4 regions of the Candidatus Thalassolituus haligoni genome follow, and region 1 is predicted to be linked to each of the others. Evidence: predicted binding sites of a transcription regulator. Region 1 holds the regulator's gene; each other region holds the start of a gene.

The links. The regulator FNR, encoded in region 1, switches genes on or off when oxygen is low (the NO sensors DNR and NnrR bind a similar motif). The targets are predictions, from matches to a motif close to TTGATNTANATCAA.
Region 2: the regulator FNR is predicted to act here: its motif matches at 3,806-3,819, upstream of SOJ49_RS14600 (cytochrome-c peroxidase).
Region 3: the regulator FNR is predicted to act here: its motif matches at 2,786-2,799, upstream of SOJ49_RS13885 (YdcH family protein).
Region 4: the regulator FNR is predicted to act here: its motif matches at 2,760-2,773, upstream of ccoM (cytochrome c oxidase subunit CcoM).

Annotation. Positions count from the first base shown of each region.
Region 1 covers NZ_CP139482.1:1,613,255-1,620,783, forward strand. The annotation lists gene SOJ49_RS07320 (DNA-J related domain-containing protein) at 1-499, opposite strand, end outside; gene SOJ49_RS07325 (PGPGW domain-containing protein) at 537-818, opposite strand; gene greB (transcription elongation factor GreB) at 994-1,572, shown strand; gene SOJ49_RS07335 (hypothetical protein) at 1,606-2,097, shown strand; gene ttcA (tRNA 2-thiocytidine(32) synthetase TtcA) at 2,171-3,022, opposite strand; gene fnr (fumarate/nitrate reduction transcriptional regulator Fnr) at 3,281-4,051, opposite strand; gene SOJ49_RS07350 (sulfite exporter TauE/SafE family protein) at 4,172-4,828, opposite strand; gene ccoS (cbb3-type cytochrome oxidase assembly protein CcoS) at 4,825-5,061, opposite strand; gene SOJ49_RS07360 (heavy metal translocating P-type ATPase) at 5,108-7,529, opposite strand, start outside.
Region 2 covers NZ_CP139482.1:3,268,773-3,276,301, forward strand. The annotation lists gene SOJ49_RS14585 (DUF1513 domain-containing protein) at 1-509, opposite strand, end outside; gene SOJ49_RS14590 (di-heme oxidoredictase family protein) at 657-2,099, opposite strand; gene SOJ49_RS14595 (imelysin family protein) at 2,209-3,708, opposite strand; gene SOJ49_RS14600 (cytochrome-c peroxidase) at 3,977-5,209, shown strand; gene SOJ49_RS14605 (FMN-binding protein) at 5,196-5,750, shown strand; gene SOJ49_RS14610 (PepSY domain-containing protein) at 5,785-6,684, shown strand; gene SOJ49_RS14615 (sulfite exporter TauE/SafE family protein) at 6,715-7,485, shown strand; gene SOJ49_RS14620 (3-deoxy-7-phosphoheptulonate synthase) at 7,475-7,529, opposite strand, start outside.
Region 3 covers NZ_CP139482.1:3,107,293-3,114,821, forward strand. The annotation lists gene SOJ49_RS13865 (IS5 family transposase) at 1-267, opposite strand, end outside; gene SOJ49_RS13870 (hypothetical protein) at 400-699, shown strand; gene tnpB (IS66 family insertion sequence element accessory protein TnpB) at 692-1,048, shown strand; gene SOJ49_RS13880 (IS66 family transposase) at 1,072-2,682, shown strand; gene SOJ49_RS13885 (YdcH family protein) at 2,853-3,104, shown strand; partial or broken gene tadA (tRNA adenosine(34) deaminase TadA) at 3,377-3,841, opposite strand; gene SOJ49_RS13895 (MotA/TolQ/ExbB proton channel family protein) at 3,887-4,390, opposite strand; gene SOJ49_RS13900 (translation initiation factor Sui1) at 4,550-4,909, opposite strand; gene SOJ49_RS13905 (sensor histidine kinase) at 4,965-6,614, opposite strand; gene SOJ49_RS13910 (Lrp/AsnC family transcriptional regulator) at 6,724-7,215, opposite strand; gene SOJ49_RS13915 (2-isopropylmalate synthase) at 7,401-7,529, shown strand, end outside.
Region 4 covers NZ_CP139482.1:1,068,252-1,075,780, reverse strand. The annotation lists gene rodA (rod shape-determining protein RodA) at 1-616, shown strand, start outside; gene mltB (lytic murein transglycosylase B) at 638-1,615, shown strand; gene SOJ49_RS04905 (septal ring lytic transglycosylase RlpA family protein) at 1,612-2,382, shown strand; gene ccoM (cytochrome c oxidase subunit CcoM) at 2,513-2,632, opposite strand; gene SOJ49_RS04895 (tetratricopeptide repeat protein) at 2,914-4,299, shown strand; gene SOJ49_RS04890 (FecR domain-containing protein) at 4,312-5,880, shown strand; gene SOJ49_RS04885 (CHASE2 domain-containing protein) at 5,898-7,529, opposite strand, start outside.

The DNA.
Region 1 (7,529 bases):
CCGCTTCGTTGGCCCCTTCTTTCAGCTCCAGCAAGCGCAGGTCGTTGCGGCGCTGGTCGGGTGTCAGGGTTTGTTGCCAGATGCCACGCAAGAGCTTGTCGACGGTTTCACGGTCGGTACTGAGGTGAGTCAGATCCAGGTAATAGCGTGCCAGCGAATCGGCTTCGCAGACATGCTGGTTATCGCTCGCCTGGCGGGTATCCCAGGGCAGTAACTGCACCCCCAGAGGTTCGATACTCAGCCAGCCAGCCTGCTGGGCGAGCCATTCCAGCCGCAGTCGATACAAACAGTGCATCACCAGAAAGTGACAACGAAACAGGGTCAGCGAGTCGGACAGGGCGTCGTGCTGGAAAACGCCGGGAACCGGCTGCTTGAGCCACTGGATCAGCTGGTATTCGGTATGACACTGGCCATCCTGCAGTTGACAGGAGAGCAGCTGCTGCAGGGTATCCAGGCTTTCGTCAGGTGGATTGATCTGTTCGCGTTTGAGGTTCAGCATGGCGGCAGAATATCACAGCTGTGGTCTGGCTGCCGCGTCAGGGGCGCTCAGGATCCGTGTCTTCAATCAGTTTGCGGGCAAAGCGTGGCAGCTTGCCTTTGATGGCATTAAGCTGGCCGGAAAATTCCTGATAACGGTGCCGTTGCCGTCGTAGCCATTCCCGCACTCGTGGAACTGTGCTGACCAGCAGCGACAGACCGATAAATATCATGATGAGGCCAAAGGGAATAGGTAGTGGCGTGACAATAACACCAGCGATAACGAGAAGGATTCCAAGCATGATTTTGGCGCTGCGTTTAACCATAGAGAAGTCAGCCATCGGTAGTCGTAACCTGCTAAAGTGTCATGTCGATGTTGCTCCATCATGACGGCCGCAATAAATCTGTTTGTGTGCCTGGCTGTCATGTAATCGTGATCATTTTGTGAGTACTCGGTGGCTGCTTGCAGTCACTCAATGTTCGTTTGAACCACTTTGATGCAGCCAATAGTTTCGTATGAAAGCACCTTCCAAACCCCCGTCTTCAACCCCTTTGGACAAACAACCTCTGCCGCAACGCAGTTTGCTTTCTACTCCAGAGGGAGAGCAGGCATTACGGGCAGAATACGAGTATTTGTGGCGTATTGAACGCCCGAAAGTGACTCAGGAAGTCTCCGATGCTGCCAAACTGGGCGATCGCTCAGAAAATGCCGAATATATTTACGGTAAGCGGCGCTTGCGCCAAATCGACAGTCGGGTACGTTTTTTATTGAAACGCCTCGAAGCTTTGACCGTGATTGATCGCCCGCCCGCAGATCTCAACCGGGTGTATTTTGGCGCTTGGGTTGAACTGGAGGATGATGACGAAGCGATTCATCGTTATCGCCTGGTTGGAGAAGATGAAATCGATCTCAAACATGGCTATATCAGTATGGATGCGCCGCTGGCCCGTGGTTTGGCTGGCAAGTACGTGGATGATGAAGTGATTGTGCGTTTGCCAAAGGGAGAACAGACCTATGCCATTCTCTCTGTGACTTATTCACGACCGGCGTGGGACAACAAGCCCGGCGAGGTCACTCATCGCTGGCTGACCTGATTTAGCTGCTAGTCTGATGATCAGGGAGGATTTATGAACAGATCAGGCAGTGTACAAAGATCCGTGTCAGCGATAGTGGCCTGCTGGTGCTGGAGTGTCGCAATAGCGGTTGTCGCGGAAACACCCTTTGGCCCTGGCGATTTTGCCGGGATCTACCGGCTACCGGTGATGATTGATACCGTGGTCAGTGTTTGTCCGTGGAAATCGGCGTCTGGCAGTGGCTATGTCCGGGTGATCCGTACACGTGGCCCAACCGGTCACGGCCTGTATTTACAGTGGATACGATTTGGTGTGGCAGGTAGTGAGGCTGAGGTGATTTCGACCCGGAGCATTGAGGAATTGGCAACGGAGTTTGACGTTGCTGTGGAGATGCCAGTGGCACAGCTCGAAAAAGACCATTGTCTGTTGCAAAGCCAGGCAGAGGATAGTGTCAACGGACGACGTTACCGACTTGATATTCGTGTTGGTGCGCCCGGAGATTACCAATTCGCAGTTACCCGGCATCTGAGTGGTGGTTTACCCTAGCAGGCTGTTTTTCACCCATTCAAGTCGTGGCCGCACTCTCAGACGGGTGATTGGTGTATGTGCATGGCAGACGCTATTCGATCGTTACAATATCCAGCCGCGTGGCCAGGTGTGACTGGTCTTGCTGCTTTTGCAGGTTAACAAAGTCGAACAGGTTAAGATCCCCCAGCTGTGAGGGGGCTATGTTACAGATGGCTGCGAAGATGTTGTCACTGCGGCCTGGTTGGATTTTTTCCCACTCATGCAGCATGTTTTTGACGTTTTGACGTTGCATGTTTTCCTGCGACCCACAGAGGTTGCAGGGAATGATCGGAAATTCCCGCGCTGCTGCAAACGCCTCGATATCCTTTTCCTTGCAGTAGGCCAGCGGACGGATCAGTACATGCTTCTTGTCGTCGCTGAGTAATTTGGGTGGCATGGCTTTGAGCTTGCCGCCATAAAACATATTCAGGAACAGGGTTTCGATAATATCGTCGCGGTGATGTCCGAGGGCAATTTTGTTGGCACCAATGTGTTCGGCAAAGCCGTACAGGGTACCGCGCCGCAAGCGTGAGCACAGACCGCAAGTAGTTTTGCCTTCCGGAATAATGTCCATGACGACGCTGTAGGTGTCTTTTTCGACAATATGGAAGGGCACATCCAGCTTGCTCAGGTATTCCGGCAGAACATGCTCAGGAAAGCCCGGCTGTTTCTGATCCATATTGACTGCGATCAGTTCAAAGTTAACCGGGGCGCTTTTCTTCAAGCTCATCAATATGTCGAGCATGGTGTAGGAGTCTTTGCCTCCAGACAGACACACCATGATTTTGTCACCTTCCTCAATCATGCAATAGTCTTCGATGGCCTTGCCGACATGACGGCGCAAACGTTTTTGCAGTTTGTTGAATTCGAGTCGTTCTTTGCGATCGATGACGTCGGCAGTCATGCTGGGAAAACTCCTGGATGTTCTGGGATGGAACACGGGCTAAAAATCAGGCGGCGAATTCTAGCGAATAGATTGGCTGTCGTCAGCAAGAGTTGCTGTGCTGGATGTTCGATTCAGCCAAGCTATGACTGACAGGGAAGGTTGTCAAATCTGTTAACCGTGAGTCAGCGTGCACGTGGGATACTGCGGAGCAGTAGCAGCCACATATGTCCGGTGTTTTGCCGAACGGTTGCGGGCTGCCTGCTGCTACTGATCGGTTTATTCTGTGGTGGCCTTGTCGTCGCATTCGAGGTGAGCACTCAGGCCTGCCATCTCATAAAGACTGTTCATGTCCAACACAATGATTTCCTTGCCTTGGGTTTCGATCAGCGCATTTTTCTGAAAGCGGGTAAATACCCGACTAATGGTTTCAACCGCGAGACCAAGATAATTGCTGATGTCGACCCTGGACATGGGCAGCCGGAAGTGAGTCGCGCTGAAGCCTCGGCGGGCATAGCGGTTGGAAATATCCAGTAAAAAGGAGGCCACACGTTCTTCGGCGTTCTTTTTGCTTAATAGCAGCATCATGTTCTGGTCGTGGCGAATTTCATTACCCATGGTGCGCATCAGCTGTTTACGCAGATCGGGTAATTCGTCGGTGAGGTTTTCCAGCTGGTGCACCGGAATTTCACACACGGTGGTTGTTTCCAGTGCCTTGGCGGTGAGTGGGTAATCTCCGGCATCGTAACCGGCTAACCCAATCAGTTCGCTGGCGAGGTGAAAGCCGGTGATCTGCTCTTCGCCGTTGCTGGCCAGGGTATAGGTTTTCAGGGCACCAGTACGTACTGCAAATACCGACTGGAATTCATCCCCTTGCTGGAATAACAGCTGGCCTTTCTGGATGGGTCGGCCACGGCGAATAATATCGTCAAGCCGCTCCATATCACTGTCGCTGAGCGATAGTGGCAGACACAGAGCATTCAGGGAGCAAGTCTGGCAGTGGGGCTGATTGCCGCGCAAGGGAGGATGTGCAACTTGGTTTGTTTTCATTGAGCTCACCGTGTCTGGTTTTCCGTGACAAACGGAACAACTGTTTTCCATTAGTTTTCGTATGGTCTTAGCTCACAGGGTGACTGTCAAGACATTGGTCAAGGTATTACAGTTGGCTGACTATAGCCAGATGGCCGCTGCGGTCCACAATCCATAACTGATGAGCAAGAGTCCGGCGATGCGACGGCTGACGTTGTGATTGAGTAATCGATTGAGGCTGCTGGCGGCGAGGCCGCTGGCAAACAGGGCAGGCAGTGTGCCCAGTCCGAAACAGGCCATGGCCAGTGCACCCTTGAGAGGATCGCCATTAGCGGCGACCCAGCTTAATGTACTGTAGACCAGGCCACAGGGAAGCCATCCCCACAGCAATCCGAGACGAAAGCGGCTGCTGACTGATTGTTGTGCCAGTAATGGTTTGGTGGCGGGCTGTAGCAGACGCCACAGGTGCTGACCGAGCTGTTCAATCCGGGTCAGCCAGCTTGCCCAGCGCGCGATGTAGAGTCCCATCAGCATTAGCATCACGGCAGCCAGTGTGCGTAATACCAGCGTCAGCAGGTCATTCAGTTGCTGCAGCCATAAGCCAAGTACAGAGACTATCAGCCCAGCCACTACGTAGCTGGTGATTCGTCCGCCATTAAAAGCCAAGGCGGTTAATAGCGGTTGATGCTGTGAGCGACTGCCAATGGCTGCCGCAATACCGCCACACATGACCAGGCAATGACTGGAACCAAACAAGCCCAGCAGTAATGCGGTGAGCAGTGACAGTGGTTCAATCACGACAATTTGTCAGGTGATGTGGCGTCTGGTGCTGCAGGCGGTGGGTTGATTGTTGTTGACGGCGGTTTTTCGGCGCTGGCCGTCGTTTCCTCAGGGTCGTCATCAAAGAGAATCTTGTGGGCTGGCGACTCCAGATCATCAAACTGACCGCTACGTACTGCCCAGAAAAAAATCAGGGTGGCGATACTGATCAGGACGATCGAGAGTGGAACAAGTATGTAGATAATATCCATGTTATGTCCGTCATGCTGGGCGAATGGGTGCCGTTATAACCCGGCATTATGTCTGTGGGTGGCTATCGGCAGCATCCGGTTTGGATATCCGGGACAGCCTCAAGGCGTTACTGACCACCAACAGGGAACTGAACGACATGCCGATGGCTGCCGCCCAGGGGGGAATGTAACCTGCGGCCGCTACTGGCAGGGCAAGCAGGTTGTAAAACAGTGCCCAGCCAATATTCTGGTATATCACTTTCCGGGTGCGGCTGGCGGTGTCCAGAGCCTGCAGCAGGCTGTCCAGGCGTCCGCTGGTCACCAGCGCATCAGCACTGGTTTTGGCCAGGTCGCTGGCATCGCTGACGGCAATCGCAATATCAGCACCAGCGAGTACCGGCACATCGTTAATGCCATCTCCGACCATCAAAACGCGTTCTCCCTGCTGTTGCCACAGGCGCACCTGTTGCAACTTTTGCTCGGGAGACAAACCGATCCATACGTCGTTGATACCCAGTTGTGCTGCCAGCAGTTGGCCAGAAGCACCGGGGTCGCCGGTGAGCAGCGCCGTTTTTATCTGGCGTTGGTGCAAGCCTCTGACCAGGCTGGTCGCGGATTTTCTGACGCTGTCGCCCAGTCGAATCCAGGCAACGGCTTGCTCATTGACGCTGAGCAACAGCCATTGTCCCTCCTGCTGATTCAGATGACTGGTATCGGGTTTGGCCGTGGCTGGCACAGCAAAATCGGGCCGACCCAATCGAACGGGCAGGGACTGTTCTGCCGTTGGATGCCAGAAACCACAGATACCGGCACCGGTCTGTTGCTGGACATCGCTCACTGTGGCGGGACGAATACGGCGAAAGGCGCGTGCAATCGGGTGGCTGCTGGACTTTTCCAGACCGGCAGCAACGGCGAGGATGCTTTCTCTATCCAGGTCACCTGCCAATACCACGTCTTCAATGGTGAGTTTGCCCTGGGTGAGAGTGCCGGTCTTGTCGAAGACAACCCGATCTATGGTTGGCAGAGATTCCAGTACATGGCCCTTGCTGATCAGCAAACCGGCTTCCCGCAGGGCGCCGGTCGCAGCGGTCAGGGCAGTAGGTGTCGCCAGCGACAGGGCGCAGGGGCAGGTGACAACCAGCACAGACAAGGCAATAAAAAACGCGTGATCATTACCTTGCCACCACCAGAACAGCAACACACCCGAAGCAATCAGCAAAACGGCGGCAACAAAGTGGCTGGCAACACGGTCGGCGATCAGGGCAATCTTGGGCTTTTCCTGCTGTGCTCTGTCCATTAGGCGCACAATGGTCGACAGTTGGGCTTCTGCACCGGTTGCGGTTACTTTCATGGTGATCGGGCTTTCGATATTGATAGTGCCGCCAATCAGATGATCCTGATGGCGTTTGGTAACCGGCAGGTATTCTCCGGTCAGTGCTGCTTCGTCGACGGAACTCTGGCCATTGACAACAATGCCATCGGCCGGAATCGCCTGTCCCGGTTTGATCAGCAACAAATCCCCTGGCTTGACCTCTTCACTGGCGATCACCGTTTCGGTGGCTGTCGGGGTATCGTCGCTCAGCCGCAAGGCGACATTGGGCAGCAAGGTCAGCAGGTTGTTGCCGGATTTCCCCATGCGGTGGCGGGCGCGCATTTCCAGAAATCGCCCCAGCAGCAAAAAGAACGTGAACATGCAAACCGAGTCGAAGTAGACCTCCTTCCCCTGGTTGAATGTGCTCCAGATGCTGGCGCAGAAGGCCAGAATAATGGCCAGGGATACCGGTACGTCCATGGTCAGATGGCGGACTTTCAAATCGCGGATGGCCGCTTCAAAAAACGGCAGGGCAGCGTATAGCACAACCGGCAGCGTCAGCAGCATGGACGCCAGACGCATAAAAATTTCGTATTGCTGGGCCATACCAACGTAGAGCGGCACCGCCAGCATCATCACTTGCATCATGCCGATACCCGCGACGGCGAGACGGCGGATGCTGCGTTTACCTTCGTCATTGCGTTGCTGTTCGGCGACGGTGGCAGAAAAAGGCGAGGCGCGGTAGCCGAGGCGGTAGATTTGTTCGATCAGACTGGAAACCGGCAGTTGCTCCGCTATCCAGCGTACAACCAGGCGGTGATTGGAGAGGTTGAGAACGGCCTGATCGACACCCGGTAAGGCATTGAGGCGATGTTCTATCAACCAGGCACAGGCGGCGCAGCTGATGCCATCGATCACCAGGGTTGCCTCTGCCATACCGTTGTCCAGCCGCGCAACAAAACGCCGCTGCATCGCCTCGCTGTCGTACAAGGTCAGCGAATCCCGGGCTTGCAGTGCATCATCATCGAGCTCAGCCGGAGACAGTTCTGGCAGTGCGGTGCGGTGCTTGTAATAGTCTTTCAGACCACTGGCGACGATGGTTTCGGCAATGGCCTTGCAACCCGGACAGCACATCGGTTGTGACTGGCCGTCGATCAGGGCTGACCAGCGTTCTGCT
Region 2 (7,529 bases), 1.7 Mb from region 1:
CAATTGCGGGTGTTACGTACCATCAACTTGCCAGTGCCGCTGCGGTAATCCGATTCCGTCGTCAGTAGCTGTTGGCCATCAGGGCTGAAACAGCCATGACCGTGCATATGATGGCCTTCGGCACAGTCGATCAGGCTGTCCACCGTGCCGTCCAGCAGGTTGATCACCAGTGCCTGGGTGCCTGGACGACGGGCAAACATCACGGCAATATCCGCACGTTGCGGGTGTTGCGCCAGGCCATGCCCGCGAAAACCACTGATGGCAGAATGCACATCGGCCCGGTGTTCGCCATCGACAATCCAGCTGGCAAAATAGCCTTCGTCGCCATTACCTTCGGCACTGATCCAGACTTCCGAGCCGGCGCTGGTTGCCTGGTCGCCAGCAAGCGTTGACGACCATGCCGATCCCGGCAGCAACGCAGAAGCAGCCAAGCTACCGGCCACCCCGCCCAGCAAACGCCGTCGGGACGGATCTTGAAGTAATCGTTGTGAAACAGAATTCACTGACATTCGGGTTCTCCCATCTAGCAGATAGCTAGGAATCTATCGGGCTTAGGACTGCTCTACTACGGGATAGCTGAATCTGGCTCTTTTTTGCGCAAAAAATCGCTCAAACCAGTCTTTCCCTCGCGACGAACGCCCAAGTCCTGCAGACTCCTAGAGTGACTCAACAAACTGGATCAGATAACGGCGCTCTGCGGCGCTTAAATGGGTAAATCTCTGCCGGGCCGCCAGTGCTTCACCGCCATGCCAGAGAATCGCTTCCTCTATGCTGCTGGCGCGGCCATCATGCAAATACTGCTTGCTGCCGTTGACCTGCCCCATCAAACCGGTTCCCCACAGCGGCGCGGTACGCCATTCGCTACCGCTGGCAGCAAAGTCTGGACGCCCGTCAGCCAGTTCCGGCCCCATGTCGTGCAGCAGCAAGTCGGTGTACGGCCAGATACGTTGGTTACCCAAATGTGGCTGTGCACTACTGGCCGCCGTGGTATAGCCCGGCTGATGGCAAGCGGCACAGCCGCTGGTGTAAAAAAAGGGTCGTCCTTTCCGGACATCGGCATTATCAACATTCCGGCGTGTGGGAACACCCAGATTGCGAGTGAAATTCGTGACCAGGCGCAAAAGATTATCAGGTAGTTCTAATCCCTGACTATTATTTCCATTTCTTTGCTTTTGGCACAGCGGCTGCTGCTCAGTACAGGGCTGGAACGGAAACAGTGGATTACTGATACCAATATCGTTGGCAAATGCGGAAGCAACGATCATATCCATATTGGAGCGATTGGCCTTGTGGCCAAAACGACCCGCTTGCCAGCGTTGGCTTCTGGCGTCCCAAACCCGGTTCTGACGGCCCGAGATACCATCACCGTCGGCATCATCCGGATCGGCCAGAGCCTCCAGATCAGCCTGCGGAATCAGCTCCAGCAACCCCATGCCATGAATCGGCGGCGCGTTTCTCAAGCTGAAACGGGTAGCGGCATCAAATTCCCCGTAGGCAACATAACGCAGATCCAGCTCGGGTTTGCGCAGTGTTATCTGACGGCCATCCGGATATACAAAGGCCTGTTCATGCCATTTCACATAAGCATACGCTTCCGGCGCTACCTGCTGTTGCTCCGCTATAGCGACCGGCGAGGCCTGGCGCAACTGATGCAACAGGGCAATGGACTGGGTTTGTAACTGGTCACCATAAACAGGATCCGGTATCACTCCAGCGTGACTATTGGCCGCCGCAGCCATAAGCTGCGGATCTGCCAGCACTCGACTCATACGTACCAGTGGCCCAAACAAGGGCGTTTCGGAATCGTCTGGCATCCGGCTTTTACCACCACGAATATGGCAGGCCAGACAGCCGCGAGCGTTATAAATTGGCCCCAGGCCATCACGGGCATCGGTAATCGTCGGTGCCTTGATCCAGGGCTGATGCGCCAGCGCCCGGCCCGCATAAAACTGCGGCCGCTCGTCATCGGGCAAGTTCGGCGTCACCTTGTCCAATGCCGGAAACGGGATTATCGACGTCGTCGCATCGCCACCCGGCCTGGCTTCAGCAGGATCCGGTGGCGGCACCTCGGTATCGGAACAACCACTGGTTGAAGCCATCAGCACGGCCAGAACACAGATGCCGAAAAGCCGGGACAAGCCCGTCTTATGGTGAAAACAGAGACTGCGCATTACTCAGCCCCTGCTAACAGGTGATCAACCATCAATACTAGCACTCAGCGGTTGGATCTTCGGTGTTGCACTCGGTAGCGTCACCATCAATGACTTCTGCGTCAATTTCCAGTGCTTCGGCCACATCCGCAATCACCGATGATTGAGCGTTCAATGCCTTGATGGCATCGTAGGCTGGTTCGCTGCTGGTCGCTTCAATGATCTGGACGTCAAAAGGCGTACCGGCACGAGCCAAAGTATCGATTGCCACATAAGCCGTTTGAGTCGTGGTCAAAGCCGCTTCCATATCACTGGCCAATTCCGTCAGACCGGCATCAGCCAGGTAATCATCAATGCCATAACCACTGACGGCACGAGCCGTCGCGTCGTCGGTACCATCCAGCGTGCTGTCGTAACCGGCGTATTCACCGTAGTAGCTGTTGGAAACACCCTCGGCATCCAGCCAGATATCACGGTGAGTGTTATCCGAGAAGCAGGAATGTTCGTCTTCCTGAGAGTTGGAAGAAAAGGCAATCTGCATCCGCTCGCCGGCCAATTCACCTTCAGACAAAGTGCCCATCCCGGTGAGGATTTCTGCCAGTTTCTGCTTGGCTTCGTCTTCGGTGCTGATGGTGGTAAAAGCAGTGCGGTATGAAGCGCCTTCGGCCCAGCCGTCACGGACTGTGGTTAAATCGTCGATCAGCTTCTGTACGGCCATTTCCATAAATTTGTGACGACGGTTGGACAAATTGCTGCTGTCGTAAGTGTCGGTCTCAGAGTAACCCTCAGCCAGATCGCTCAGAGGACGATCACCGCCTTCCGCGTAGTTAGTAGCGGTATTGGCTTTCACCGCCTCATCACGATCCGTACCATCAGTGGTTTCACCATCATTGTTCAGATCCTGGCCCCACAGCAAGAACTCAATGGCGTGGTATCCGGCAATCACGTCGTGCTCGTCATCAGCGGTGGCGGTATTAGCCAGCAGGTCGGCGCTAATGTCGATGCTGGTATTGCCAATGATGTTATTCGACTGATCTTCCGCACCGGCTGCCGTCAAGGCACCACCACCATTAATACCAGCGGCGTTGGCGGTTACGCCCACCTGATCAGTACCAAAATCCGTATCGTTGGTCTGCACGTAATCGATCAGGGCCTCACCTAATGGCCAGGCATTGATGTCACCTTCCGGGCCGTCTTCCGAGCTGTAGTCGGTGGAGTCAATCGGGCTCAGGCGGAAGCGATAAACTTCGGTCTGCCCATAAGGCTCACGCGCTACCAGCCAGGCTGTTTTGGCGGCAACAAAATTTTCTTCGGTTGGGTTTTCACGGAAGGTTTGCAGCGCAGTCTGTAACTCAATAGCGGTGTCAACGGCATCGCTGTAGGTTGCCAGTGCGATATCCGCATTGGTTTCCAACACTTTACTGACGTTAGCCACGTTAATGACGGCGGTCGCCTGAGCGTCATCCGCATCCGTGGAACTGCTTGAGCTACCACCACCACAGGCCGTCAACATGGACGTTACGGCGATAGCCGCAGCAAGCGAGGTCAATTTCATCATTCAACACTCCTGTCTGAAAATAAGGCAAAGTCGACGGTTTATCCGTCTTACGGAAAACATCCGCACTTACAGTAAAACGGAATAGTTCCGATTGAAGTTGACCGGGATCATATTACTAATGCAAATGATTTACAAATAGACTCGAACTTGCATTACCTTTAGCAACATGATGACTGCGTGGTAGACTCCTAGACAGATTGCAGCAAGACAATCGCAAAGCCATCAACCTGAACATTCCCCAATGGAGCGGGGTGAAATTGGAGCCGTCGTGAGAAAGTATCTAACTGTATTATTGGCGCTATTACTGAGCAGCTGTGGTGGGTCATCCGATTCTTCCAGCCCCGCTTTTGACAGCAAGGAAGCTCTGGGTGAAAGCCTGTTTAACGATGTCAGTCTGTCGTTTAACCGTACCCAGTCTTGTGCCAGCTGCCACGATGTCGCTCAGGCATTTACCGACAGTCGCAAAAACGACAGTGACCAGACCGCCGCTGTTTCCATCGGTGATGACGGTGTTTCACTGGGTGACCGTAACGCCCCCACAGTGACCTACGCCTCACAGACACCCGATTTTCACAACGGCAGCCGTACCCGCTTCAATAGCCAGCAATCCGATTACAGTGGTTGGCTTGGCGGCCAGTTCCATGATGGCCGGGCCACCACCCTGGCCGACCAGGCTGGTGGCCCGCCATTAAATCCGATTGAAATGGGTATGCCGGATCGTGCCAGCGTAGTAGAACGACTGTTAGAAAATACAGACTATATTGCCGCCCTTGAAACCCTTTACGGCACAGACGTATTCGACGCTACCGACACCGCCTATGACGCCATGACCGATGCCATCGCCCGCTTTGAAGCCACCGACGCCTTTGCACCGTTCGATTCCAAGTACGATCGTTCATTACTGGATTCAGATGACCCGGATTATTACGACTATGGCGTCATCTCTAAAGTCGCCTCAGGCAAGGTGCTGTTTTTTTCCCAGCAATTCACCAACTGCGCCACTTGCCACCAGTTGAAACGCCAGAGCAGCAGCGGCGAAACCTTTACTGGCTACGAATACCACAACATCGGCGTTCCCATTAACACTGCCGTCCGCAGTGCCAATGGTTCGGCCGATGACTTTATTGATACCGGTTTGCAATTTAACAACAGCGCCGTCACTGCTGACACGGAAGCCGGTAAATTCAAGGTGCCAACCCTGCGCAACGTCGCCGTCACCGCACCCTATATGCACAACGGTGTATTTAATGAATTAGCCACGGTCGTCAAGTTTTACGACCACTGGCTGACCGGCAGCAGTAACAGCCTCAATCCGGAAACCGGTGTCGCCTGGGCTGACCCGGAAATCAGCGACACGGTTAACCTCACCGAGCTTCAGGACGGCAGCTTGCTCGACGACGACGATGTGGAAGTGCTGGTGTGCTTTATGATGACGCTGACCGATGCCCGCTACGAAAGTCTGATTCCGGATGTCGAGTGGGAAAACTGTGAAGCTGAATAATATCCTCTGGAGCCTGACTCTGCGGAGCCTGATCCTGTGGCTGCTGGCCAACGCCGCCAGCGCCGATAACTACCTCAGTCAGGAAGCCTTTCTGTCACAGACGTTTGGCGAGCAACAAGCGGCTGCCAAAACCCTGTGGCTCAAGCCCGAACACAAGAATGCCGCATCAAAACTGCTGGGGCATCCCTATTCCGGGCTACGGGTCAGATACTGGCAAGCCGGGGCAACCAGTGCCTGGATTATGGAAGAAATTGGCAAGGAGCGGCCAATTACGATCGGGGTTGTGGTGGTTGACGATACGATACAGTCAGTCTCGGTGCTGGCCTTTCTTGAATCCCGGGGATGGGAAGTCCGCTATCCGTTTTTTACCGACCAGTTTAGCGGTGCCCGGCTGGATGAAACACAGCAGTTAAGCAGCCACATTGACGGCATTACCGGTGCCACATTGTCGGTACGTGCCGTCACCAATGTCGCCCGTCTGGCGCTGTACCTTGCAGAGCAAACCGGGGTCAGCCACAATCAGGCCGCCAGCAAGCCCTGACCCACCCCGACGACACCCGATTACAGGCCCTGTTTTGAAACTCGTTCCCTTTCTGATTCACTGGCATCGCCGCAGCGGTTTGATCATTCTGCCGGTGATCCTGATGCTGGCGATCACCGGCATCCTGATTAATCACAGCCAGTCTTTGGGCTGGGCCAAGACACCGGTTTATTCGTCCTGGGTGGCCTGGCTGTATGGCATCCATGACACGGATATTGATCAAGGCTTCGCAACTGGCAAGCACTGGGTCAGTCAGGTTGGTAATAGCCTCTATCTGGATCAAAGCCCGATTGGCCATTGTGAACAGCCGTTATTGGGCGCGCTGCGTTGGCAAGAAACCATCGCCCTGCTGTGTAACAATCGTATTGCACTGTATCTGCCGGATGGTCAACTGGTTGAAGAGTTGACTAATCTGCCGGTTCAGGCCAGCGCGATTGGCACCATGGCGACAGCCACACACCATTCTCCAAACAACACCTCGAACAACACCTCGAACAACACCTCGAACAACACGCCAGAGAATGGCTCCCTGCTGCTACAGGCAAACTCACCCTATTACCTCGACAACAACAGTTGGAGTTGGCAGCCTGCCCGCTCTGATCTGGCCGCCGACTGGGCCACACCCGAATCGCTACCCCAAGAACTGACAGCGCAGCTCAACAGCGACAAGCCGGTGCCAGGTATCACCCGCGAGCGATTGCTCCTGGACTTGCACAGTGGTCGCCTGTTTGGGCGCATTGGCGTATGGGTGGTTGATGCGGTCAGTATTGTGCTGATTTTTCTGGCGCTGAGCGGTACTTTCACCTGGCTAAAGCGTATTTGGTTAAAACAGACCGGGTTAAAACGTACCGGGCAGCAGCACAACCCACATAAACGCCCGCATCCGCCCGCATCGTCTTCTCATCAACACCAGCAAAAACCGACGCGGCGCTGACGCTGATTGGCCCACAAGGATACCGGACTCATGATGCTTGAACTGCTGACACCTGCCGATCTGTCGCTGACATCGGCGCTCGTCCTGATTGCGTTTGCCGGTTTCACATCGTTTATGACGGCCGCTGTCGGCATCGGCGGTGGCCTGTTGTTACTGGCGGTGATGGCTTCTCTGGTCCCCGTCAACGCACTGATTCCGGTGCATGGTCTGGTGCAGCTGGGCTCAAACGGCAATCGCATGTTGATGACCTTTCGACATATCGACTGGGCCATGCTGCGTTACTTCAGTATCGGGGCAGTACTCGGTGCTGGATTAGCCAGTGTGGTTGTGGTGCAGCTGCCGCTCTACCTGATTCAATTTGCGGTGGCGGGTTTTATTCTGTTTCTGGTGTGGGGGAACAAGCCGGGCAAACGCCAGCTCAGCCCGATCGGGCGAATATTTGCCGGGGCACTCACCACGTTTCTGACCATGTTTGTCGGTGCGACCGGGCCACTGGTTGCCGGTTTTGTGCACCGTAACAACTACAGCAAACTGCAACTCACCAGTACCTTTGCCACCTGCATGACCCTGCAACATACCTTCAAGGCGATCGTATTTACCGCCGTGGGTTTTGCTTTCTGGCAGTGGCTGCCACTGGTGCTTCTGATGATTGCCAGCGGTGCGTTTGGCACCTGGATGGGTCTTAAATTGTTGAACCGTATTCCCGGTGAGTGGTTTAAACAGGCGTTCAGGGTCGTTGTTACTCTGCTCGCCCTGCGTCTGCTTTGGCAGGGCTTGCAGAGTATGGGGATCACGGCCTGATCTCAGCCAGTTGCTGGTGCATCTCACGCAGCAGTGCTTCGGTC
Region 3 (7,529 bases), 1.5 Mb from region 1:
GAGCATGTTGTACTGAATCTGCTCAACCAGTTGCCGCTCACTGCGAATACTGAAGAGGATTTGCAGCAGCAAGGCTCTCAATAAACGCTCTGGAGGAATGGATTCCCGCCCACGCTCGGAATAGATCAAGCTGAGCTTCCAATCGATGTGGGTGAGCGCCTGATCGAACAGGATTTTGATGGACCGTAAAGGGTGATCGTGTGGAACCAGCTCATCCAGTTTGATGGTGGTGAACAAAGGTTCTTGAGTAATGTCAGCGCCACGCATGGGAGTCCGGGAATTCATTGAAAAAGAGCATCTTACCGAAGCCGGTAGACATCAGGAATAAAATCAACAGCCTGCTAAAATCACTACTCAATTCATTCTAAGCTGTCTTCAAATTCTTCAACGAGACAGCTCATGACTAAATCCGAACAATGGCAGCAGCACATCAACCTTTGGCGTACCAGTGGTTTATCCCAGGTCGCCTTTTGCAAACAACACAACCTTGCTATGCATAACCTTCAATATTGGCGTAAACGTTTATCGCCCGGTGCTGAGCCGGTGGTGGACAAGCCAAAGGCTTTGATTCCAATCACCGTGACCTCACCCTCTCCGGCGCGGTTAAGGTTGGGTGCACACGTCATCATTGAGCTACCAACTGAAGCCTTACCGGATCTGTTGCTGGCATTAAAAGATCGAGGGCTTTTATATGCTTAGGCCCAGTGCAGCGGTTCAGGTATATTTATACGCAGGCACCGTGGACATGCGCAAGTCGATTAATGGCTTGTCGGCATTGGTCGAGCAAGAGCTGGAGCTTAGTCCTATGGCCAATGCTCTGTTTGTCTTTTGTAATCGCGACCGGGATAAAATCAAGTTACTGTACTGGGAGCGCAATGGCTTTGTGCTCTGGTACAAACGCCTGGAAAAGCAGCGCTTTAAATGGCTAAAACCGACCGACAGCGCCGCCATCTGTATTGACGGCTATCAACTGAATTTATTATTGGACGGTCTGGATATTTTTAACAATAAACCGCATGAAACCTTATTTTACACTGCCATGAATTAACCAGGGTTGGTATACTCCAACCCATGAAAACACCACCGACGGATCACTTACCTGATGACATTTCTGCTCTAAAACAACAGCTTTTAGCGCAGCATCAATTATTGGAAGAAAAAAATAATCAGTTAAAAAATAAAGAACAATTAATTAACCAAAAACAATCACGCATCCAGTTTTTGGAAGAACAGATCATTCTGTTTAAGCAGCGCCAGTTTGGTAAAAGCAGCGAAAAAAGTGATCAACAAGTCGAACTGTTCGATGAGGTTGAATGCGAGGCCGATGCCTCTGCAGCGGATACGGCCGAGTCGATAGACGCCGAATCCTTACACTCGGAATTACCCCTGGCTGAAACACCCAAGCCCGTTAAAAAAACATCCGGCCGTAAGCCTTTACCGGCTGAATTACCCCGTGTACGCATTGAACATGATCTTCCTTTGGCCGATAAAATCTGCGCCTGTGGTTGCACCAAAAAACACATCGGCGAAGACACCAGCGAGCAATTGGATATTATTCCGGCGGTGGTTCAAGTCTTGGTGCATGCACGACAAAAATACGTTTGCGAAGCCTGTGAAAGCGGCGTGCAGATGGCCGCTTTACCGACGCAGCCAATCCCTAAAAGCAATGCCAGCCCAGGCTTACTGGCGCACATTGCTGTGGCCAAATATCAAGACGGATTGCCACTCTATCGAATGGAAACCATCTTCAAACGCATGGGCATACATTTACCGCGCAACACCTTAGCCAACTGGATGATGAAAAGCAGTGAGTTGCTGCAACCACTTTACAACCTGCTCAATGATCAATTACTTGAAAGCGGTTATATCCATATGGATGAAACCCGAGTTCAGGTCTTAAAAGAACCGGATAAAACAGCCGAAAGCCTCAGCTACATGTGGGTACGAAAAACCGGTGATCGGGAACACCCCATTATCTTATTTGATTACGCCAGTCGTCGTCGCACCGATGTGGCCAGATCGCTGCTTGGTGATTATCAAGGCTACCTGCAAACCGACGATTATATTGGCTATCACCGTATTGGGCAGCAAAAAGGCATCGTCGCACTGGCCTGCATGGCCCATGCTCGACGTAAGTTTATCGACGCTCAGAAAGTCAGCCCAAGCCCGAAAGGAAAAGTCAGTAAAGCCGACATGGCCGTGACAATGATCAAAGGACTGTACGTCATCGAAGCCGCGATTAAAGACCAACCAGCCGAACAGAAATATCAAATTCGACAAGAAAAAAGCCTGCCCCAGCTCAACAAACTCAGAGCATGGCTGGACAAAGCGTTGCAACAAACCCTGCCAAAAGGAAAAACCGGCGAAGCCTTAGCCTACCTCGATAAAAACTGGGACAAACTAACGGTCTACCTCACCGATGGGCGACTTCATATAGATAATAATCCCGTCGAAAATGCTATCCGACCGTTTGCGATAGGGCGCAAAAATTGGTTATTCAGTGACAGTCAGCGTGGCGCAAAAGCCAGCGCCATGATGTACAGCCTGATAGAAACCGCCAAAGCGAACGACCTGGAGCCTTACGCGTATTTACGGAGAGTGTTTGCCCAGTTGCCGTTATGCGAAACCGTGGAAGACATTGAAAAACTGCTGCCTGAGAATATGAAAGCGGCCGTTATTTAAATCGGTAGATGGGGTTGTTTGAGCGTTTACACACCAACCCCATACCTTCGCTTTTTGTTTTTGTTCTGGCTAAACAAACCGAACCAGTCTGCTCTACCTGAGTCTGACCTGTATCAAGCCTAACCCCCATTGGGTACGTTATTCTGAACGTACTTACCAAGGAGAGATACATGTCCATCGAAGCCCATGACCTGCACCATGATTTTCCTGAACTGAGCGAGCAGATTCGTGATTTGAAAATGACTGACCGTCATTTTGCCAAGCTGTTCGATGAATACGATGAGCTGGACAAGGAAGTGCGCCATATTGAAGAACAAAAAGAAGCGGCATCGGATGAGCGCCTTGAGCAATTGAAAGTGCGCCGCGTTGTTCTGAAAGACGAGCTCTATGCCATGCTGAACCAAGCCGCTGCCAACTCCTGATATCGCTGGCAAAGGTCACCAGTAGTTGCTGAAGGCAGTGTAAAAACACTTTTCAACGACCGTTTGACGCCTCGCGCTTGCGAGGCGTTTTTAGTTTTACTGACTCTGATTTTACTGATCCTGGTTTGACGTGCTTATGTTTCGTGATCCCGCCCGGGTATTTCCAGAGACTGACAGGATCTATTGCTTCCTGCTTTGGCAGAATCAGTATCGACCCCATCGTCTGCTGCAGTCGATAGCCGGGTCAATGCTCGCAGCCGTTTACGGGCGGCTCGGCGTTCAGCAAAAAAAGCTGACAACATCTGGCCACAGGCTTCGGCCAGCACACCGCTCTCAATCTGGAAAGTATGATTAAAAACAGGATTGGTGGGTAACTGCATCGCACTGTGAACAGCACCGGCTTTGGGTTCAAACGCCCCATACACCAGACGCTCAATACGACTGTGAACCAGCAAGCCATAACACATGGTGCACGGTTCCAAAGTGACATAAAGACAAGCACCACTGAGGCGGTAATTACCGATGGCGGCGGCCGCTTCACGTACGGCCAGCATTTCGGCATGGGCACTTGGATCCAGATCGGTAATCTGGCGGTTACGTCCACGGCCTATCACTTTGCCATCCAGCACCACGACAGCACCAACAGGTACTTCGCCGTCATCAGCCGCTTCTTGCGCCAGCGCCAGCGCCAGCGCCATGGCTTGTTCATCCCTGGTAATTATCTGCTGTGGCAACATCTATATCTATCCACCCACTAAAATGGGCGGCATGATAACCGCCACTCAATCGAAAGCCAGTGCCGTTTTGAAATGACGCTTTTCGCTTTCAAAAACCCGTTTTAATACGGTTTGTGCCAATAAGCCACTGATCGCCCCCACCATCCCGGCAACGGTCGACAAAATAGCTTTAGAGATACCTGCTGCCATGGGCTTGGGGCTACCCGCTCCCATTTGTACCATCACATCAAACACTTCAATCATTCCAGTCACGGTGCCTAACAAACCCAAAAGCGGACAGATGGCAATAAACATCCGAATGGTGCTGAATCCCGAGTCCAGCCCCATCGTCAGATTGGCAATCAGCTCCTGATGGATCTGTTGCGATGCCCAGCTATGCTTGTTGCTACGTGCTTGCCATTCCTGCAACGCTACCGAACGACGTCTCGGGTGCACAGCAAATACATACAAAATACGTTCGATCAGATAAGCCCAGAGCAAAAAGATCACCCCCATAATGGGGTACACCACCTCGCCACCGCGTTCCAGAAACAGGATTACTTCTTCCATCGCCCAATATGCTCCGGCGTTTATTTGAAGTAATCAGATTATCTCTTTTCGAGATAAGGGAAAGATGCAATTGATCACAGCTTGAAGAGCGTCATGTCTGGTCACAAATTAATCAAATCGTCATTACTCTGTCACTGAAACTGTGATGCAATTCCACCGTTAGCCACCGGATTTTTTCACCGTAAAACCCCGTTTGCTCAGCTCGGAGACCAGCAAATCCCGCTGCTCTCCCTGAATTTCAATCACGCCATCCTTGAGTACCCCACCTACGCCACATTTCTTCTTCAACTCTTTGGCAAGCGTCTTGAGTTCGGCACCGACCAGCGGAACACCGGTCACCAGGGTAACCACCTTACCGCCACGTCCTTTGGTCTCACGTGCCACTCTCACAATGCCATCGCTCTGAGGTTGCTCCGGTTCACCGCAGCAACACTGCTCAATAGGTTCCCGACAGTCCGGGCAGGTACGCCCGAATTCGGTGGAATACACCAGTCCACCACTGCTTTGTTGTTTGGCCATGTTATTTCCCGTTGTTGCTGCCGCAACGCTAAATCATTCGTGCGCTTTCGGCAAATCAACTCGTCACTGACAGAGTAGCACCAGGCAAAGCCGTCACAGGCAAGGTAAAGGTGACCAGTGTTCCCATTCCTGGCTCGCTTTCTATATCCAGTACGCCGCTATGATTGGACATGACGTTGTAAACCACAGTGAGACCCAGCCCGGTGCCCTTGCCGATTTCTTTACGGGTAAAAAACGGATTGACGGAACAACTCAAATCATCGGCGTTCATTCCCACCCCTGAATCTTTGATATATACGCGTACCTTGTCATCCACCTGCTCGGCAGCCACTTCGATTCTGCCAGACCCATCGATCGCATCACGGGCATTATCCAGAATATGACGAAACGCCAGCCGGATTTGGCTGGCCACGCAATCCACCTTGGGAATACCACTCATCATGACATCCAGGAGAATGTGCTCATCATGTTGAAGATCCAGTTCGTCGATGGCTTGGTGCATCAATTCAGCCAGGTCGGCGCGCTGCCTGGTTTGCCCTTCCTGACTCGCAAAGGTTCTCAATTCCGCCACGATATTACGGACTCGCTCCAGACTGGACTGGGAGGCTTTCACCAGATCCGGGGCATCGTCACGAACAAAGCCGAGATCAACCGTGCGTCTCATCGCCTCCAGAGACTGACGGATCGCCGAATCGGAAATAGAGTGCTCTACCGATTGATACAGGTCTGCCAGCTCTATCAGCTCGGTCAGATATTCACTGAGAGAGGCAATATTGCTGTAAACCACTGCGATCGGGTTGTTGATTTCGTGGGCAATGCCAGCGGCCAAATGACCAAGTGACGCCATTCTTTGCGCCTGCAACAGCAGCCGTTGCGTACGCTGCAGCTCATCAAAGCTTTGCTGCAACTGACTATTACTATTCTTCAATTCCTGAGTGCGAGCACGAACCTTGTCTTCCAGTTTGTCGTTCAGTTCGCGGGCTCGTCTTTCTGCTTGCCGACGGCGCTGCATTTCAACATCGACGGATGCAAACAGGCTGTTGATCTTGTGTACCAACTCTTGCAGCTCTCGCAGATTGGCCTTGCTTGCCAGCGGTGCTTTCAGAGCATTGTCGGGATCGAGATCCTTGATCAGATCCGTTAATTCACGGAGTGGACGAGTCAGACGAAGCCGCAAGATCACCACCAGCACCAGTGCCAGCAATACGTTACGTGCCACTTCCATTGCTACGGTAATGGCAGCCCGCTCTCGAAATCCGGCGTGAATGGCACGCTCGTCGATCCAGACAGTCAGAGTACCCACCTTTTCAAGACGCTGCTCAGCGAGGTTATTGCCAAACAGACCCACCGTTTTTTCAACCATATAAGTATGTATTGGGCCACTGGCCAGCTCCTCGGCAGACAAACCACGCCGCTGGTTATACCCGGACAGGTCATCTTCAACATAAACCGACACGATGGAGCGATTCAGCATCAAGCCCTCAAAAATCAATTGAATGGCCGTGCTGTGGTACTGCTGTAATGCCAATGCCAGCTGGCCACTCTGGTAACCCAGCAAGGCATCGAGATTGGTATTGAAGCGCTCTTTTTCTACCTGATGGTCTATACGTATTTGCGCTGCGCTGAACAGCACCCCAAATACAAGGCTGCACATCAGAATGTAGAGTGTCAGCTTACTCTCTGCCGAGGGAGATTGAGAAATCACAGTTGCCCTTGCCTGATCCCGAGGGGTTCTACCTGAGTATAGCCGCCTCCGGCAGAGCTGCTACAAACGGGTACCAAACAGTACAAACCCCCATATCAGCAGGCGCTTCCTAATCTAACGGCAAGGCACTGCGGTCGATCACCTTGCGCATCACAAAGCTGGAATGCACACCGCTCACTCCTTCTATACGGGTAAGTGTACCGAGCAACAGTTGTTGGAAGGCTTCCATATCACTGACGATCACCTTGAGTACGTAATCAGCCGACTGACCCGTAATCAGATAACATTCCAGCACTTCCGGGCAGGCATCAACCGCCGATTCAAAGGCGGCAAATCGCTCTGGTGTGTGTTTATCCATACTGATGTGTATCAGCGCCAGCAAGTCCAGACCCAGCTTTCTGGCACTGACATGGGCACGGTAACCCTCAATAACGCCGCTGTCCTGCAATGCCTTGACGCGACGCGAACAGGGCGATGGCGATAACCCGACCTTGTCGGCCAATTCCAGATTCGACAAGGCACCCTGCTGTTGTAACAGCGCCAGAATGTGTTTGTCTGTCCGATCCAAAATCACAATGGCGGCGCGAGAAGATGTACTCATAAAAGGCACCTATTACTACGTTAAAAAACAAACCAGCAATTTATCACTAAAAAATCAATAAATACCGCAATAATAAAAAACAAAAACCTGCTGAATAGCAGAAATTAACAATCTTTATGCTCGAGCTTCGCACTACACTGTATCCAGTTTCATTACAGCACGCTGAGTCCCAGCACGGAGCCATCATGAGCCACCATCAATACAGCAACCCGGACTTTAATCCGGAAAAATACCCTCGCTTTCCGGTCATCCGGAAAACGGATCGCCGCTGGCCAAATGCGGAAATCCGGACAGCTCCGCTGTGGTGTTCTGTG
Region 4 (7,529 bases), 550 kb from region 1:
CACATCCCTGCTGATTTCCGCGTCCGGTTTGTTAGTGTTGTTTTTTGCTGGCATGTCCTGGCGGCTGATTGGATCCCTGATCGCGCTGGTCTCCGCCTGTGCACCCTTGATGTGGTTTTTTGTGATGCACGATTATCAGAAACAGCGGGTATTGACCTTCCTCAATCCAGAAAGCGACCCGCTGGGTTCGGGCTGGAACATCATCCAGTCAAAAACCGCCATTGGCTCTGGCGGCATTGAAGGTAAAGGCTTTATGCAGGGCACCCAGTCACAGCTGGAATTTCTGCCCGAGAGCCATACCGACTTTATTATTGCCGTCTTGGCAGAAGAACTGGGACTGATTGGCGTTTTACTGCTGCTGATGCTGTACTTTCTGATTATATTTCGCTGCCTGGTACTCAGTAGCCGCTGTGAAACCTTGTTCGGCCGACTGTTGGCTGGCAGTTTGTCTGTTACCTTTTTTATCTATGTGTTCGTGAATATCGGGATGGTCAGCGGAATTTTGCCAGTGGTTGGTGTCCCATTGCCGCTGGTCAGCTACGGTGGTACGTCGGTGGTCAGTCTGATGGCCGCCTTCGGCCTGATCATGTCAATGGCAACGCATCAAAAACGTTAATCTACACAACAGGGAATTAGTATGACCAGACTCACACGTCAACTGGCACAGACCTGCCTGGTTGTCAGCCTCGGAGGCTCAGCCTTGGTACATGCAGGCTACGATCAGCATGCACGCTTCAATGAGTTTGCCGCCGAGCTGGAAAAGGAATATCACATCCCCCCGGCAGAAACCAAACGCTGGCTGTCGGAGTCAAAAAAACTCGATTCCGTGCTGGAAGCAATCGCCCGACCAGCGGAAAAAACCCTCGAATGGGATGGCTATCAGGACATATTCCTGACCCAAAAGCGGATTGAAGGTGGCAAGGCCTTTATGCAACAGCACGCCGAGCTGTTGGCTGTGGCAGAGCAAAAATACGGTGTTCCGAAGGAAATCATCAGCGCCATCATCGGCGTTGAAACCTTCTACGGCAGCCGCCAGGGCAACTATCGGGTACTGGATTCACTGGCAACACTGGCGTTTGATTACCCCCAACGGCCTATATTCTGGCGTGAATTAAAAGCCTTTTTTTCCCTAGCCAAAACAGAACAGCTCGACCCCGGTACGGTCAAAGGTTCCTACGCCGGTGCCATGGGCTACGGCCAGTTTATTCCGACCAGCTTCCTGGCCTATGCCGTCGACGGTGATGGCGATGGCAAACGTGATTTGTGGTCGAACCCTACGGATGCAATTAACAGCGTGGCCAACTACTTCAGTGTCCACGGTTGGCGAGCCGGTGAACCCGTTGTACAGCGCGCACGGGTCAGTGGCCAACAATACGAGACAGCCGTGAATGACAGCCTGAAACCCAAGTGGACGGTAGCGCAACTGGCCGCCATGGGCGTGTCGGCTACCGAGCCAGCGTCAGCGGATGCCCCCGCCAGCCTGGTCAAACTGATCGGCAAACAGGGTGCGGAATTCTGGCTGGCACAATACAACTACTATGTCATTACCCGTTACAACCACAGCCGCCTCTATGCCATGGCTGTCTACCAGTTGAGTGAGGCGCTGAAACAGTGAAGACCGGCTTATGGCTGATCATGGCGCTGCTGCTCAGCGCCTGCAGCTCGCGTTATCAGCACAGGGAAGATTTCAGTCCTCCGGTACCGCCCGATTTATCCACCCTCAAGGAGCCAACCCCAACGTCTGAAGCACTCAGCGTGATGGGTAATGGCCCCACCTACAAGGTGCTGGGTAAACGCTACCAGGTGCTGGAGCAGCCCCGTACTTTCCGCGAGACCGGCACGGCATCCTGGTATGGCATGAAATTTCATGGCCACGCCACCGCCAACGGCGAGATTTACGATGTCTATCAGTTCACCGCTGCGCATAAAACCTTGCCGTTGCCCAGTTATGTAAAAGTGACCAGGCAAGATAATGGTAAAAGCGTTGTCGTGCGGGTCAACGATCGCGGACCGTTTTACAAGGATCGTATGATCGATCTGTCGTACGTCGCCGCTCACAAGATTGGTCTGGATATCTCCGGTACGGCCCCGGTCACGATTGAGCTGCTCAAGCCGCCCCTGCCAGATAAAGTACGCTGGGTACAGGTGTCTGCCCTGTCCGACCAGCCAAGCGCCAACAAGCAGCAGCAAGCGTTACGTGACGCCCTGAAGCCGCTGACCTGGCCGGTCGAGGTCTACCAGGGCAAGCTGAATGGCAAGCCCCTGCACAAAGTACGTATTGGCCCGGTGCCGGAAGGAAAGCCGCTGCAGGACTTACTCGCCCGGCTGGATAAGTTGCATATCAACAACCCGGTCGTACTCGGAGCGCACCAGCTTAACTAACAGGCTGCCAGTGCATACCACCAGTCCCCTTCCCGCTGAGGAATTAAGGCGCACAAAAAAAAGGGCCATGACCAAATTGGTCAGGCCCGAGGCAAGGGTACTCAGCGCAGAAAATTGTTAAAACCGGTACTTATTCACCCGTACCGTGTTTTTTAATGTCTTTACGAATGGCCAGGTAAACACCTGCAAAAAATACGCAGGTCAGGCCCACAATTACCAATCCTGAAAAAACGACTTCATCCATAAACATAGTGGGATACCTCACTCACTGTCGATCATGCGTTTGCCTTGTTGAGTTCAATGTAACAGCCTGTGCCGGGGCCAGATTGACCCATATCAAGTGGATTTTTCTGTCATTGCCCTAACCGCTGCTACGCTTGATATGTATCAAAATCGGGAATTGTGAGCCATTTGGTGGCCTGCTTATTGCGCTGCAGAATGAGACTGTATAATTTTGTCAGAGCTGTATAAGGATCACCGGACGCTGATCGCCCGGGATTACATTCGCCGCCGCTTTGGTAAGGAATGCCCATGCATCATCATATCGATCCGTACCGCAGGGACTCATACAGCCGAATACCCGTCTTGCTACTGGCCGCACTGGCACCGTTGCAGCTGAATCCCTGTCGCGCCGCCAGTGTCGGTGATGCCGCGCCAGCAGTGGTTACCGAAGCAGCCACCCTGGAGACCCTGATAGCCTCCATCCGCTCAGGAGACTTCAGTTCCGCCTACCAGATCGCCCATACACTGCTGGCGATGTACGAAGGCGAGGAAGCCTTCGATTTGATGTACGGCAGCGCCGCACTGGAAACCCGCAACCTCAACGAGGCCTGGTTTGTATTTGACCGGCTGCATAGCCGCTTTCCACAAAATCTCAACTACCACTTCGAGCTGGCGCGCTGCCAATATGCCATGGGGCAGATGCTGGCGGCGGAAACCGGTTTTCAGACTGTGCTGGCAGCGGATCCGCTGCCAGCCATCGCCACCGCATCCCGTAACTACTTGCAACAAATCAGCCAGCAACAATCCCGTAGCCGACGCTCCTGGTCGGTGGCACTGGCAACAGCAGCCGGTTACGACACCAATATCAACACGGCCACCAGTGAACGGGAAATCGACCTGTTTGATGGCCAGTTGAGCGCGATTCTCAGCGAAGAACAGCGCGCCATACATTCAGGTTATTTTCGCTACTCTGCCGCCGTCCAGATGAGTTTGCCGCTCACCAGCAAGCGGCGGGTCTACAGTAGTGTCTCCTTCGCTCGCAAAGACAATAACGGCAATGACACCTACGACCTCGATGCCGTTCAATTCCGGGCGGGTGCCCAGCAGCTGCTGGGACAACACCAGCTGAATGCCAGCCTCGGCTATGAATACTACTGGCTTGGCCACGACAGCCTGCAATCCATGCTGCAGCTGACGACAGAATGGCGCTGGAATGGCTGGCAACACTGGCAGCCTCAGTTCGAACTCCATGTCATCAGCAAAGACAGTCAGCTCAATGATGAAGCCGATACCCTGCAAATCGGCAGCCGGACAGCACTGGCATACCAGCAGGGACTCTGGAGCAGCATGGCGGGCGTCAGCTGGTCGAGCGATCTGGATGACCAGGCTGAACTGGCACGGGATACCGCAGGTGCCGATGCACGGCTGTCTTACCAGTTGAATTCACGTTTGGCGCTGCATCTTCAGGGTCTCTATCGGCAGTACGATTACCAGCATGGCAACGATTTGCTCGCACCAGGCAAAGATCGCCAGGAGCACCTGGGTCAGGCCAGCATTGGCTGGCAATACCAGCTCTTGCACTGGCTGACGCTGCACAATCAGTTCAGTTATTTGCGCAACGCCAGCTCCATCAGCGTCTATCAGTATGACAGGGCACTGTTTGAGGCTGGCCTGACGGTCAGTTTCCAGAATTGAAGCGGAGGTTTTATGACAATCAGGATGCGTATCTTTTTTGGCGCCATGGTCACCTTGTTCGGATTATTGACGACAATGGCTTATGCCGACGACAACGTCGGTACAGTGATCATGGCACGGGGCGAGGTTACAGCCCTCCAGCCGCAGCAAGATGTCCGTGTCCTCAAGCGCCGCAGCCCGGTTTATATGCAGGATACCGTCACCACCGGCAACAACAGCAAAGTGCAGATACGTTTTAACGATGATGCCCTGCTGGCGCTGAATGCCAACAGCAGTCTGGTTGTACATCAGTACCAGCAACAGGCTACCCGCCACGATCAACCGGAAGTGGTCATGCAGCTGATTGAAGGGGGATTCCGGACACTGACCGGTAGCCTTGGCAAGGGCACCGCAGCCGCCTACCGGGTCGATACCCCGGTTGGCAGCATCGGCATTCGAGGCACACTTTACAGCGCCTTGCTGGACAAGGGCCGACTGCTGCTGGGCGTCTGGCAAGGCACCATCAGCATCACTACCGACGCTGGTGATTTTGTGCTCGGTCATGGCGCGGACTTCCACTACGCCAGCGTGGGTGCCGATGGCTTTACCGGCCTGCTGGAAGCACCGGCCGAACTTCAGGACAACACGGCCGAACAACCGCAAAGCACACCCAATAGCAATCAGCACAATACGTCCGCAGACGCCAACAGCAACATCACCAACAGCGACGTGCCACCGCCGCTTGATCAACAGGACAGCGCCCGCCTTCAAGCAATTCTGAAAGCGTCAGTAAATAGTGACACGGATCCCGACGCCAACCCTGACACGCCGCTGATTGACGACAGCAGCCCGGACAGCCGCCTGACCAATACCGAATATCAGGCATTTTTGTCCAGTCACCGTCTTGGTGCTGTCGCCATGAACGGCGAGCTGCGGGTCGGCACCGTAGTGCAACTGGACGGTGAACAACCGATATTTGTTGCCGTCAATGAAGCAGGTCAACTCGATGTCGTGCGCTTTTCCGGCACCAGCTCAAAGTCCGACCAGCCAGACAACAATTTGGATGTCATTTGGGGTGTCTGGGACGGTAGTGATAGCGATATTGAGGTCTACTCCGATCGCGATTCTGATGAACATAGCGGCTATGACGGCATGGCACTCTGGCTACACGGTACCCCGACACTGTCTTCCCAGCTGAGTTCTCTGTCTGGCAGTGTGCATTTTGCTGGCAACCTGGGTATCGGCTTTAATAATCTGGGACAGCCGCTGAGTGTTTCCGGGGGGCAGTTTGATCTCGACTTCAACACTGGCCGCGTTTCCAATGGCTCATTATCTGCCGGATTTGGTGATACCGGCGCCGATCTCTGGGCCATCAGCTTCGATGGCAGCATTCAGATTGATGGTAATAATTCACCACTGGTTAACCTGGATATCATGAATGGCCAACACGGCGATATCAGCATCAACACCGGCACCAGTGAGCTGGGTGGCATTCTGGTCGGCGAACAGGCTGATGCCTTCCTCGGTGGATTTGAACTGATCGACAACAGCAGCAACAGCGCCACCGGCGCGGTATTGTGGCAACACGCCAGTCCTAACTGAACACCTCTGGCTGACGACTATTTTTGCTGATGCTGAAAGCTGCCGTCCCAGTCTGACGGCGGCAGCATCTCCCACTCTCGCAGTCGTTCCTGAAAGACCTGGTAAAGTTTGCACTGGGGATAACGCCAGACCAATTCGTCAAATGCCTCTCTGGCGGCACGCCAGTTAGCGCAGATATACAGATCCATGGCCAGACGATGATAGTCCAACTCTTCACGGGTAGCTGCCGAGGTTTCGCTGATCAACCCGAGTGGTTCAAAGACATCCAGCGCTTCGAGCTTGCCTTTGACCTGGATACGATCAACAAAACGGTATTCAAATTCCAGCGCCTGATGGCGGGTATTTTCGCCAACCAGCACATCAACCCCGTAATACTTGGTCAGTGATTCCAGTCGCGACCCCAGGTTTACAGCATCACCCAGCACCGTATAGGCACGGCGGTATGACGATCCCATATCCCCCACATTCATCGCACCCGTATTAATGCCAATGCCTGCCACCAGCCGTGGCCAGCCGCGTAATGCAAACGGCTGCTCCAACGTTCTGGTCACCTCAATCATGGCCAACGCGGCGGCGACGGCATGGCTGGCATGATCGACATCGTCCAGCGGTGCCCCCCAGAAGGCCATCACCATATCGCCGACGTATTTGTCGATGGTGCCTTCATGATCAAAAATGGTTTTGGTAACCGGCGTAAAATAACTACTCAGCAGCTGTTTCAGTTCGTTGGCGGGCAAACCTTCCGAAATACTGGTAAAGGATCGAATATCGCTGAACAACACCGTCATTTGACGGTTATCACCCTGAAACTGGTAAGCCGACGGATCGTCGAGCATTTTTTCAATATGTGCCGGTGGCACATATTGGTCGAACATTCCCTTCAGCGTGCGACGACTTCTGCTTTCATAAACAAAGCCATAACCCAGGTTGAGTATCACCAGGGTAAAACACAGCAGAATCAGCGGCGCCAATGGCAAATCCAGCCCCATCGACCAGCATGTTGCGTTAATCACGACCACCAGCAACAGCGCGGCAATACTGGATGGAATCGCTCGCAACGGCCCCATTCCAGGTAATACAACCGACAGCAGCAACCCGGTCAGTATCATTAACAGAAACGTCGCCCCCGGCTCCCACTCCGGACGATAGGGAAAACTGCCGTTCAGGAGCGCATCGATCACATTGGCATGAACTTCGACGCCGGGGTACTGGGTACCGACCGGCGTTGTTCGCAAATCAGCCAAACCCTGAGCGCTGGTGCCCACCAAGACCAAAGCACCTTCCAACACGTCGCTTGCCACCCGTCCGGCCATAATGTCAGCGGCCGAGATATAACGATAGCTTCTGGCTGGCCCTTTATAAGGAACAATCACTCGCCCGAGTGCATCGGTGCGCACCTGGATACCCGCCACCGCCAGCTGCCTTGGTACCATGACATTACCCAGGCGAACCATCTCTGGCTCCAGCTGCCAATCGAGCAAGTAGGTCATCACCATGGCCAGTGACAACGCCGGGTACAGTTGATCGCCATAGCGCATCACCAACGGCGTGCGTCTGATACTGCCGTCGCTGTCAGTAAAAGTGGAGACAAAACCGGCTCCAGCACTGGCTTCCGCAAATAATGGTAAATTGCCGTTATAGCCAGGACT